2 regions of the Ruegeria sp. CH5 genome follow, and region 2 is predicted to be linked to the other one. Evidence: riboswitches for the same ligand, from Rfam matches in the RefSeq annotation. Region 2 holds a riboswitch; the other holds the start of a gene.
What was found. Region 2 has a riboswitch for cobalamin ahead of ACR0JC_RS12875 (hypothetical protein). Riboswitches for the same ligand answer to the same signal wherever they lie in the genome.
Positions count from the first base shown of each region.

Region 1: it holds a riboswitch for cobalamin, as region 2 does, so the genes downstream of both, ACR0JC_RS05520 (DUF1636 family protein) here and ACR0JC_RS12875 (hypothetical protein) in region 2, are expected to answer to the same signal.

Region 1 is NZ_JBQFQT010000001.1:1,103,109-1,108,733, forward strand. It holds gene ACR0JC_RS05500 (protein-L-isoaspartate O-methyltransferase family protein) at 1-232, opposite strand, end outside; tRNA gene ACR0JC_RS05505 (tRNA-Cys) at 460-533, shown strand; gene ACR0JC_RS05510 (NAD(P)-dependent oxidoreductase) at 754-1,710, opposite strand; gene ACR0JC_RS05515 (LysR family transcriptional regulator) at 1,819-2,694, shown strand; cobalamin riboswitch at 2,767-2,971, shown strand; gene ACR0JC_RS05520 (DUF1636 family protein) at 3,054-3,437, shown strand; gene cobW (cobalamin biosynthesis protein CobW) at 3,440-4,495, shown strand; gene cobN (cobaltochelatase subunit CobN) at 4,502-5,625, shown strand, end outside.
Region 2 is NZ_JBQFQT010000003.1:506,056-511,680, reverse strand. It holds gene ACR0JC_RS12895 (bifunctional 2',3'-cyclic-nucleotide 2'-phosphodiesterase/3'-nucleotidase) at 1-1,356, shown strand, start outside; RNA gene ffs (signal recognition particle sRNA small type) at 1,396-1,494, shown strand; gene ACR0JC_RS12885 (alpha/beta hydrolase family protein) at 1,576-2,433, opposite strand; gene ACR0JC_RS12880 (TetR/AcrR family transcriptional regulator) at 2,518-3,090, shown strand; cobalamin riboswitch at 3,121-3,336, shown strand; gene ACR0JC_RS12875 (hypothetical protein) at 3,423-3,830, shown strand; gene ACR0JC_RS12870 (protein-tyrosine phosphatase family protein) at 3,834-4,337, opposite strand; gene ACR0JC_RS12865 (DNA polymerase III subunit gamma/tau) at 4,493-5,625, shown strand, end outside.

The DNA of each region.
Region 1 (5,625 bases), on a different contig from region 2:
TCGAAATATTCAATGCATCCAGCATCTTCGCCAGAGTCCTCGGCTCCAGCAGGCAGCGCCCGTTTCCCAGGTCGATCAGGTCGCCAGCATAGGCCACTTCGCGACTGGCATCCGGCACGAAGTTCTCACGCTGGACCTTCAGCATTGAATCGATGATCGGGAATTTGGTGACATCAGAGGGCCTGATCTGAGTGTCTACCATCGTGTGGCGTCGGGCTGCGAAATCCGTCATGTGACCGCTCGTATATTTCCCATGGTTGCTCGGCTTTTGCCACATCCGATCCCGCCCGGCAACGGCCAGCCCGGCAAAAATTGCAGGCCGCGACAAAAGTTGCCACTGCGCTGACCGACCATCCAACGCCGTGGTCGGCGGAATTTTCAGCAACCCTCTGGACGTTGTTCGGGAAAGCTGCTAGAACCGCGGCTGCACCACGTCAAGTAATTGAAATTGCTTGAAAAGGCGAGTTGGCGGAGTGGTGACGCAGCGGATTGCAAATCCGTGTACACCGGTTCGATTCCGGTACTCGCCTCCAACTTTCCAGCCTCGCATTGCATCGCTGTTCTCTGGTCCTGTGATAGTCGCCTGGACCAGTTTGTTGATACGAAACGCCAAAATACGCGCGGAGATGGTTAGCGCAGCCGAGCCAACCAGTAACAATCGGCCACGGATTTAGTCGGCGCCGGGGCACCGCCGACGCGGTCGGAACATGCGAGACCCCCCGGGAAAGGGCGTGCTCTGCGCTGACCGTCGGCTCAAACCGTGCTTCGGCCTGAAGGAATCACCTCATACCCCGGCTCTTCCGGTTCATCGTCCTGCATCTCGGCCGGAAAACCGGGCGCGGTAATGCTCAGCCCGGTTGCATCCTCGAGCCGTCGAATGACGTTGGGCGACAGCTCGCGCGCGCCATAGCGGGCGATGGCGTCGTCGAAGATCTTGATCATCAACGGGTTCATCTCCAACGGCACGCCGGCGCGGTCGGCGACCTCCTGGAACAGGCCGATATCCTTTTTTACCAGGTCCATGGTGAAGGAAATATCGCGCGAGCCGTTCAGGATCACCTGGCTTTCGGTTTCATGCACGAAGGACGTGCCGGACGAGATCTTGATCGCCTCGTAGGTGGTGTTCAGGTCCATCCCGGCGGCCTTGGCGGTCACCAGCGCCTCGGCGCAGGTGATCAGGTTGGCAGTGGCTAGATAGTTGGTCAGCACCTTCAGAACCGAGGCCGTGCCCAGATCGCCGGTATGCAGAATGCGCCGGCCCATGGTCGTAAGGAACGGCAGGATACGCTCGAACGTGGCCCGGTCGCAGCCCGCGAAGATCGAGATATTGCCCGTGGCCGCCCGGTGGCACCCGCCCGAAACCGGGCAGTCCACCGCCGCCCCGCCGCGTTCGATCACCATGGCCCCCAGGCGTTTGACCTCGGCCTCGTCGGTGGTGGACATCTCCATCCAGATCTTACCGTGGGTAACCTCGGGCAGCATCTGCTGCATCACTGCGTCCGAGGCAGCGGGCGACGGCAGGCAGGTGATGACCGCATCGCAATCGCGCATCATCTGGGCCGGGCTTTCACCGGCTTTTGCTCCCTTGGCGGCGAACTCCGCCACAAGATCGGGGTCCAAGTCGTGTACCGTCAGGTCGATACCGTTGCGCAGCAGCGACCCCGACAGCTTGCCCCCCACATTGCCCAAACCGATGAAACCGACCTTCATGTTCTGCCCTCCCGCAGGCGCGTTTTCGTTGGCCCGAGTATTTCCGTTGCCCATCGACAAAAGAAACGAATAATAAAGCCATCTATACAAAAATTATTTTGGTGCTGAATGGACCGCCTGCCCAATCCGGCCTGGCTGCGCAGCTTCGAAGCCGCCGCCCGCCATCTGAATTTCACAACCGCCGCGCAGGAGCTGGGCCTGACCCAGACGGCGGTGTCGCTGCATATCCGCTCGCTCGAGGCGGACCTTGGGCAGCCGCTTTTTGCCCGCAACGCACGACACCTGTCGCTGACCGAGCTGGGCCAGTCCTATGCGCTGACCGTGCGCCGGGCGCTGTCGGATATCGCGCTGTCCACCAACAGCCTGTTCGGCCCCGCCTCGCGGCAGGCGTTGACCATCCGGGCGGCGATATCGTCGATGACCTACTGGATCGCCGCCGAACTGCCCGTGTTCAGCGCCCAGCACCCCGAGATCCCGGTGCGGCTGGTGTCGCATATCTGGAACGACTCGGCCGCGCCTGCGGATGTGGACGTGGAAATCCGGCTGGGCTATGGCGATTGGCCCGGAGTTGCGGCCGAACAGCTGTGCTCGGAACGGCTGGTGCCCGTCTGCCGGGCGCAGGACCCGGCGCCAGACCTGCAAAACGGCCCGTTGATCCACATTCTGGGGTACGAGGACAACTGGGCGCGGTACGCCGAGGCCACGAGCATCGACTTGCCCGACCGCCCCGCGCGCCATTCGGCGGATACGACCGTCACGGCGCTGCAACTGGTGATGGCCGGCGCGGGCTATGCCACCGTTCTGGAGCGGTTCGCGCTCAACGCCATCGCGCAGGGCACGCCGATCCGGGTTGCGGGGCCAGCGATTCCCTTTGCCCAGTCGCACTACCTGATCCGCAGCGTCAGCGCGGCGCCTCCGTCCATCCCCGCCCAGTTGTTCCTCGCGTGGTTGCGCGACCGATTGGCCGGTGATGCCGCGGATTGACCCCGGCAAGTCGCTTTTTCGATCCGACGCAAAGCACTTGCCCCTGCGCGCTTGACAACCCCCCTGCCCGTACCGCATGTCGCTTGCGTTGGTGTCTGTGCAAGCAGATGAAAAGGGAATGCGTCAGCGGTTTTCCGTCAAACGCAGCCGCCCCCGCGACCGTGACCGGAGAGGGTGCCCAAATGCCACTGGCCGCTGGCCGGGAAGGCGGGACATCCGACAGAGCGCCGCTCTGACATCCGCAAGCCGGGAGACCTGCCAACGCCCGAAGACAAACCGGACGGGGTGTTCCGGTGTCGGGCCCATGTCCGCAACGTGGCCCGCGCATACCCCGTCCCCCGACAACCGAGTGAGGGGGGATGAGAGACGTGACCGAGACCACACCAGTTGAACTGCTGGTCTGCACCACCTGCCGACGCGGGCTGCCCATCGAGGATGACGCCCAACGCCCCGGCACGCTGCTGCACAAGGCGCTGGCCGCTGCCGACCTGCCCGAGGGCATCACCCTGAAGCCGGTCGAATGCCTGTCGAACTGCGATCAGGGCTGCTCGATCGTTCTGCGCGGCGGGCCGTCGCGCTGGACCTTCGTCTATGAAAACCTGAACGAATCCGACCATGTCGAGATCATCGTCGAAGGCGCCACTAAATATCTGGCCGCCGATGATGGCCTTGTGAAATGGCGCGACCGCCCTGAACATTTCCGCAAGAACTGCGCCGCCCGCATTCCCCCGATTGGAGCCTGAGCATGAGCACCCTCGAAAAACTTCCCGTCACCGTCATCACCGGCTTTCTCGGCTCGGGCAAGACCACGCTGATCCGCCATCTGATGCAAAACCCGCAGGGCAAGCGGCTGGCCGTGGTGGTCAACGAATTCGGCAACGTGGGCGTCGATGGCGAAATCCTGAAAAGCTGCGCGATCCCCGGCTGCCCGGCGGAAAACATCATGGAACTGGCCAATGGCTGCATCTGCTGCACCGTGGCCGATGACTTCATCCCCACGATCGAGGCGCTGATGGCGCTCGACCCGCGCCCCGATCACATCCTGATCGAAACCAGCGGTCTGGCCCTGCCGAAACCGCTGCTCAAGGCGTTCGACTGGCCCGACATCCGTTCCAAGATCACCGTGGACGGCGTGATCGCTCTGGCCGATGCCGAGGCCGTGGCCGCAGGCCGCTTCGCCCCGAATGTCGCGGCGGTGGACGCCCAGCGCATGGCCGATGACTCGATCGACCACGAAACGCCCCTGTCCGAGGTGTTCGAGGATCAGATCTCGTGCGCCGACATCATCCTGCTGACCAAGCCTGACCTGGCCGGCCCCGAAGGCGTGGCCAAGGCGCGCGAGATCATCGCCGCCGAGGCGCCCCGCCCCCTGCCCGTGGTCGAAGTGGCCGAGGGTGCGGTGGACGTGCGCGTGGTGCTGGGGCTGGAGGCCGCAGCCGAAGACGACATGGACGCCCGCCCCTCGCATCACGATGGCCATGACGACCACGAACATGACGATTTCGAAAGCATTGTGGTTGAGCTGCCAGAACAGACCGACCCGGCGCAGCTGGTCGCCAATATCGAGCGTCTGGCGAACGAGCTGAACATCCTGCGGGTCAAGGGCTATGCCGCCGTTCAGGGCAAGCCGATGCGCCTGCTGGTTCAGGCGGTCGGCGCGCGGGTGCGGCACCAGTATGACCGCCCGTGGAAACCCGAGGAAGAGCGCCGCTCGCGCCTTGTGGTCATCGCCGAGCATGACGACATCGACGAGGCCGCGATCCGCGGCATCCTGACGGGCGTCACCGAGGCCGCCGAGTAAGCACCGATGCACGTCGTCTTCCGCGAAAGCCACGGGCTCGAAGAAACCGAGACCCCGACCGATCTGGGCCAGAGCCCGGCGGATCTGGTGGTGCTGTCCTTTTCGGACAGCGATCTGGGTGCTTTCGCGGCCGGCTGGCATCGCGGCGGCGGGCCCGAGGGGCGGATGCCCTCGTTGCGGCTGGCCAACCTGACGGCGCTGAAGCACCCATTGTCGGTCGATACCTATGTCGAGCAGACGCTGGAGGGTGCCAAGGGCATCCTGATCCGGCTGATCGGCGGAGTGCCCTATTGGTCCTACGGGTTGCGGCAGGTGCTGGCGCTGGCGCAGGCCAAGGGCATCGCGCTGGCGGTGCTGCCCGCCGACGGGCGCGAGGATACGCGGCTGGACGACTATTCCACCCTGCCGGTCTCGACCCTGCGGCGGCTGGCGCATCTGTGCGACACCGGCGGCGAGGTGGCCGCGCAGGCGGCGCTGGCGCAGATGGCGCTGGCGGCGGGACTCTATGCCGGGCCGGTGATGGGGGCCAAGACTCTGCCCGACTGCGGCGCGTGGTGCCCGGATCGCGGCGTGATTGCGCCCGAGGACGCATTCGCGGGCGAAGGCCGGCGCATCATCGTGACGTTCTACCGCGCCTACCTGACCGCGGCCGATACCGCGCCGGTCGCGGCCCTGATCCGAGAAATCCGCGCGCGGGGTCATCAGGCGGTAGGGCTGTTCGCGCCCTCGCTCAAGGCGCCTGCGGCGGCGGAATGGCTGGCCGAGATTATCCCCGAGATGACGCCCTCGGCGATCATCAATGCCACCTCGTTTTCGGGCAAGGGCGCGTCGGGCACATCGCCCTTGGACGTGGCGGGCGTGCCGGTATTTCAGGTCGCGCTGGCCACTTCGCGCCGCAAGGCCTGGGCCGAGGCAGAACGCGGCCTGTCGCCCGCCGATCTGGCCATGCATGTGGTCCTGCCCGAGGTGGACGGGCGTATCACAGCCGGTGTCGCCTCGTTCAAGGAGCCGGGCAAGCGCGACCCGCATCTGGAATATTCCCGTTTCGCCCACCGACCCGAGCCCGACCGGATCACCGCCATCGTCGACCGGGCGATGGCCTGGGTGGACCTGGCCGAGAAACCAAAGGC
Region 2 (5,625 bases):
TCGATCCTGCCGCCGCAGACGGTGAAGTGGGAAGCACCACAATTGGAAGGCCAGGTTGCAGCCGAGGATGCTGTCGCCACGGCGCGCCGGATGGCCGAGAAATTGCGTCGTCAGGGCTGTGACCTGATTATGGCCCTTGCACATTCAGGGATGGGCGAGCCCGACGCCGCGCCGATGTCGGAAAATGTGGTCGCACAGCTTTCTGCTCTGGACGGTATTGATGCAATCGTGGCCGGACACACGCACCTGACACTGCCCGACCCAAGCGATGGTAACCCGCAGCAGGCCAGACCCGTGGTCATGCCCGGATCAGCGGGGTCGCATTTGGGGGTGATCGACCTCACGCTTGCTATGAACGCCGCGGGAGAAGCGAGAATTGCTGGTCACAGCGCGCATCTGCGCGCGATCTGCCCGGGCAGGGCTGAAGCCGGAGATTGGGTCGTTCCTGAAGACCCTGAGATGGTCGAACTTTTTGCCGCAGCCCACAAAGCGACCCGCAAAGCCGCTGCCCAGCCGGTGGGCCGGATCAATCGTCCTTTGCATAGCTATTTCACCTTCTGCGGGGTGGATCAGGGGCTGAACTTGGTCGCCGCAGCCCAGGCGGCAGCCCTGCGACCGGTTCTGGCCGGGACGGCCTTTGAGACTCTGCCAGTTCTGTCCGCAGCCGCACCTTCGAAATTCGGAGGCCGGGCCGGCCCAAGACACTACACCGAAGTCCCGGCTGGCGATGTCACCGTACGGCATGTCTCGGACTTGCATGTGTTCCCGAACCAATTGGCCGCCATGCTGCTGGATGGCCGCCAGATCGCCGATTGGCTGGAGATGTCGGCTGCCCAATTCTCGCAACTTGGCGATAGCGACGAGCAGGTTCTGATCAACCCCGAGGGCACCGGGCACAATTTCGACGTGCTGCATGGGGTGACCTACAGGTTCGATCTGACGCAGCCCGCGCGATATGATTTGGGCGGCCAGTCGATCGACACGTCCCATTCCCGCCTGCGCGATCTTGCCTATCAGGGTCGCCCCGTCGATCCGGATGAACAATTCGTCGTTGCATCAAACAGCTACCGAGCCAATGGCGGCGGCAACTTTCCCGTCCCAGACCCGTCCCGCCTGATCCCGGTGCCGCCGCTGAGCCTTCAGGGTATCTTGCGCGACTACCTGGCGGGACGATTGGGTCCGGATCCGTTGGAAAACACCGCCCAAAGCTTTTCCTTTGTTCCGCAGGCGGGCTGGTCCGTGATTCTGAAAACCGGACCAAGCGCTGCGAACTACCTGCACGAGCTGGACCACTTTGCAGCCACCACCGACGGGCAGGACGCGCGCGGGTTTCTTCGGATACGCCTGTCTTTGTGACGGGTTGCCAAGCGGCTGCGTGATGCCTATATCGGCGGTCGAGAGGTTGGCGCGGGCAAGCGCCTCGCCAACCTGGTCAGGTCCGGAAGGAAGCAGCCACAACGAGCCCCGCTTGGGTCGATGTCCAACCTCTCACTTGACGCCGCGCCGCGTATTCGGCCGGGTCAATCCAACCTCTGCATTTCGTCGTTGTTCCTGAAAACCGCGCTTACGGGCGGGTCAGGCGATCAATCGCGGCCAAACGGCACTGCTGCGGCGGGCGAAGGCGCCGATATGACCGATTTCGGACAGTCCGAAATCCTTGGGCTCCAACAAGTGCCGACGGGCGGTCGGACCATAGAGTTCAGCCAGCCGCCAGACGGCGGGCGGTGGCACTGTCTGGTCATCCTCAAACGCAATGATATCCGCCGTGGCGTTCGCCCGGCTCCAATCCGCCTGGGGAAGCGTGTCACCAAGTTCGGGCAGATAGCTGGTGGGCGATGTACACCACTTGCGCCATTGCCAATAGACGCCAGCCGGCAAGTCGGCTCCGAATCCCAGTAGTTTCCCTGGCAGGTACCCCAGGAGACGCACCAGAGGTGGCACATGGCCATACCAGAACAGAGTCGCCAAGCCCTTGTAGGGCCACGGGTGATCAGCCACCGTCACCAAACCTGCGCACACACAGATCATCCGGTCGATCTGTTCGATTTCCGGTTGCAGCGGAGCCAGCATTCCACCGACCGAATGCCCGATCACCCACAGTTTTGCCTGCGGGTAGCGACGGCGCATCTCGGCACGCGCTGCGGGCATGTCGATCAGCGCCCAGTCCGCCATCGTGGCCTTCGAGTCCTTCAGCCGCCCGGTCAGCGAATGCTCGAAATCCCGGTAATCATATGTCAGGCAAGCCATACCGCGCTCGGCGGCCAGCCAGCGAGCAAAGTGCTGATAGTAGTCACGTGGCACTCCTGTTGCGCCGTTCAGCACAACAACGGTTTGCGGCTCGACCGCCGGAGTGTAAAGCCGCGCCGCCAGCTGGGTCTGGCCCGACGGAAACTTAAAGTCTCCCACGTCAACCGCGTGCTGCGAATCCAACATCTTTGCCTCCAAACACTCTGGACCGATCGGTCTAATGCTTTGTGTCTGGACCAATTGGTCTAGGCCTGTCAATATTTGGCCTGCATGACCCAACGTCCACCAAACACCAAAGATCGCCTGATCGTGACTGCCGCCCAACTGTTCCAGCGCTCGGGCTATAACGGTGTCGGTCTGGCGGAATTGCTGGCCGAAGCGCAGGCCCCCAAGGGTTCGCTTTATCACCATTTTCCAAAGGGCAAGCCGGATCTGGCCCTGGCGGCGGCCAGTTGGGCCTCGGACGGGATGTTGAGCATGATCGCTGCGGCATTCAACGAGGCCGCCGATTTTCGCGACGGGGTCACCACCCTGTGCCACAAAATCGCGAAGCTGTTCGACACCTCGGCCCAATGGGAGACCTGCCCCATCGCCGCCACCCTGTTCGAAAGCCCCGACAACCGCGCGTTTCGGGAACATGCCGACCGTCTGTATGAAAGCTGGATCATCGAAGTTCGAAACCACGCCGCGCGGTTTGAAGTTTCCGACCCTGAAAATGCTGCGGACACCCTGTTCATCGTAATGCAGGGCGGCTGGCAATTGGCCCGTGCCCGCAGGGATTCGAATGTACTGCGCAGACTGCCTGATCTGTTCCCTTGGGACTCACTCCGGCAACCGGGCTGAAACCGTCTTGACTCGATCCCGGATACACCGCTAGCGATGAGGGGATGGTTCCCGGGCCGTTTCGGTCCGGGATGAAAAGGGAACACGGTGCGGTCCAACCCGGAACTCCGGAGCGGACCAAGGCCGCGACTGCCCCCGCAACTGTAGGCGGAGAGCGATGCCTAAATACCACTGACCGCAAGGTTGGGAAGGTTGGCAAAGCAAAGACCCGCAAGTCAGGAGACCTGCCATCAAACGTGAAACCGAAACTCGGACGGGGTGTCCGGGCAGGGTCTGGCCTTGAAACCGGCGTCTGTCCAAATCCACCTCGCCCAGCGCGCGGAGGGCGCAACATGATTTGGAAGACCGATACCCATGAATTCGCGGCAACCATCTGCCAGCGCACCGGAAAGACCTGCCCGGCATTGGCGCGCATGGCACGGGCCATCGCGCAGGCAATGGCGACGGCGCAGGCCGCTACATCCCCCGACTTCCAAGTGGAAGGCAGTAGCGAACTGGCCCATTGCGAACATGGCTGCACGGCGCGGTTCGATGCACGTCCCGAACGGATCCGCGTGTATTGCGGAGCGGCCGCCGACACCCCGTCCGACTGCCTTGATACCTACGCCGACATGCTGTTTGACGACCAGAGCGACGCCCTGCCTGCGCAGGTCATCAGTGATCGACCCTGTGCGATGCTGCAGGCCACGGCGATCATGCCCGCGGTCAGGGCCGAGCGCGAGTTCCGCGCAACCGCCTGAATGTCAGGTCGCCAGAGCCTCGCGCGCCGGGGCGATGGCCCAGTCCATCTGAGCATCGGTTTCGACCGCGCAGGGACGTACGGCCCGCAGGCGTTTCAGGGCCTGTTCCGGCTGCTCGCCGCTTTCGATCATCAAGCGCAGAACAACCATGCCAGACCGCCCGCAACCGCCCCGGCAGTGGACCAGTACGCGCCCGCCGCCCGACAGCGCATGGCGGGCGGCGGCGCTGACTTCGGGCCATCGGCCGGATATCTCGGTCGACGGCGCCGAGAAGTCGGCGACCGGCAGATGTGCCCACCGACAGGCGCGCCGATGGATGTCACAACCCAATTCGCCTGCACCCACAGAAACCAGTTCGGCAAGGGTAGTCATCGAAATTACCAGCCCCGGCGCCCAGGCTGAAATCAGGTCCAGGTCTCCCTCATAGTCGCCGCCACCGCCGGGAACCGAGGTCAGGGCCAGCGTTCCGCCGCCCACCTGCAATGCATGAACCACAAGATTTGTCATCAGACGTTCCCCCCGAAACTGGCTGATTGAACTTGATCCGCGCAGTATGCCTCACACCGCGCGCTCGCCAAAGCGAAAAACCTGCACCGGTGCTGTGGACGCGGGGCACCTGGAACTCTACCCTGCATCGTCAGTACGAATCCGTCAGAGCAGACATGACCACACAGTCCAGCCCCGCCTATCAGGTTCTCGCCCGAAAATACCGCCCGGAAACCTTTGCCGACCTGGTCGGTCAGGATGCCATGGTGCGCACGCTGAAAAACGCGTTCGAGGCGGACCGGATCGCGCAGGCCTTCATCATGACCGGCATCCGCGGCACCGGCAAGACGACCACGGCCCGGATCATCGCCAAGGGCATGAACTGCATCGGACCCGACGGCAATGGCGGCCCAACGACCGAACCCTGCGGCCAGTGCGAGCATTGCGTGGCCATCATGGAAGGTCGCCATGTGGACGTGCTGGAAATGGACGCCGCCAGCCGCACCGGCGTGAACGACATCCGAGAGATCATCGACAGCGTGCGCTATCGCGCCGCCAGCGCGCGTTACAAGATCTACATCATCGACGAAGTCCACATGCTGTCGACCAGCGCCTTCAACGCGCTGTTGAAAACGCTGGAGGAACCGCCCGAGCATGTGAAATTCATCTTCGCCACGACCGAGATCCGCAAGGTTCCGGTGACCGTGCTGTCGCGCTGCCAACGGTTCGACCTGCGCCGGATCGAGCCCGAAGTGATGATCGGCCTGCTGCGCAAGATCGCCACCGCCGAGGGCGCGGAAATCTCGGATGACGCGCTGGCACTGATCACCCGCGCCGCCGAAGGCTCGGCCCGGGATGCGACCTCGCTGCTGGATCAGGCAATCAGCCATGGTGCCGGCGAAACCACCGCCGACCAGGTGCGCGCGATGCTGGGACTGGCCGACCGGGGCCGCGTGCTGGACCTGATGGACATGATCCTGCGCGGCGATGCGGCCGGGGCCCTGACCGAACTGGGCGCGCAATATGCCGAGGGCGCCGACCCGCTGGCGGTGTTGCGCGATCTGGCCGAAATCACGCATTGGGTCTCGGTGGTGAAGATCACCCCCGACGCAGCCGAAGATCCCACCGTCTCGCCCGATGAACGCACCCGCGGCCAGCAGATGGCCGAGGCGCTGCCGATGCGGGCGCTGACCCGGATGTGGCAGATGCTGCTGAAGGCGCTCGAGGAAGTCTCGGCCGCCCCCAACGCGATGATGGCCGCGGAAATGGCGGTGATCCGTCTGACCCATGTGGCCGACCTGCCCAGCCC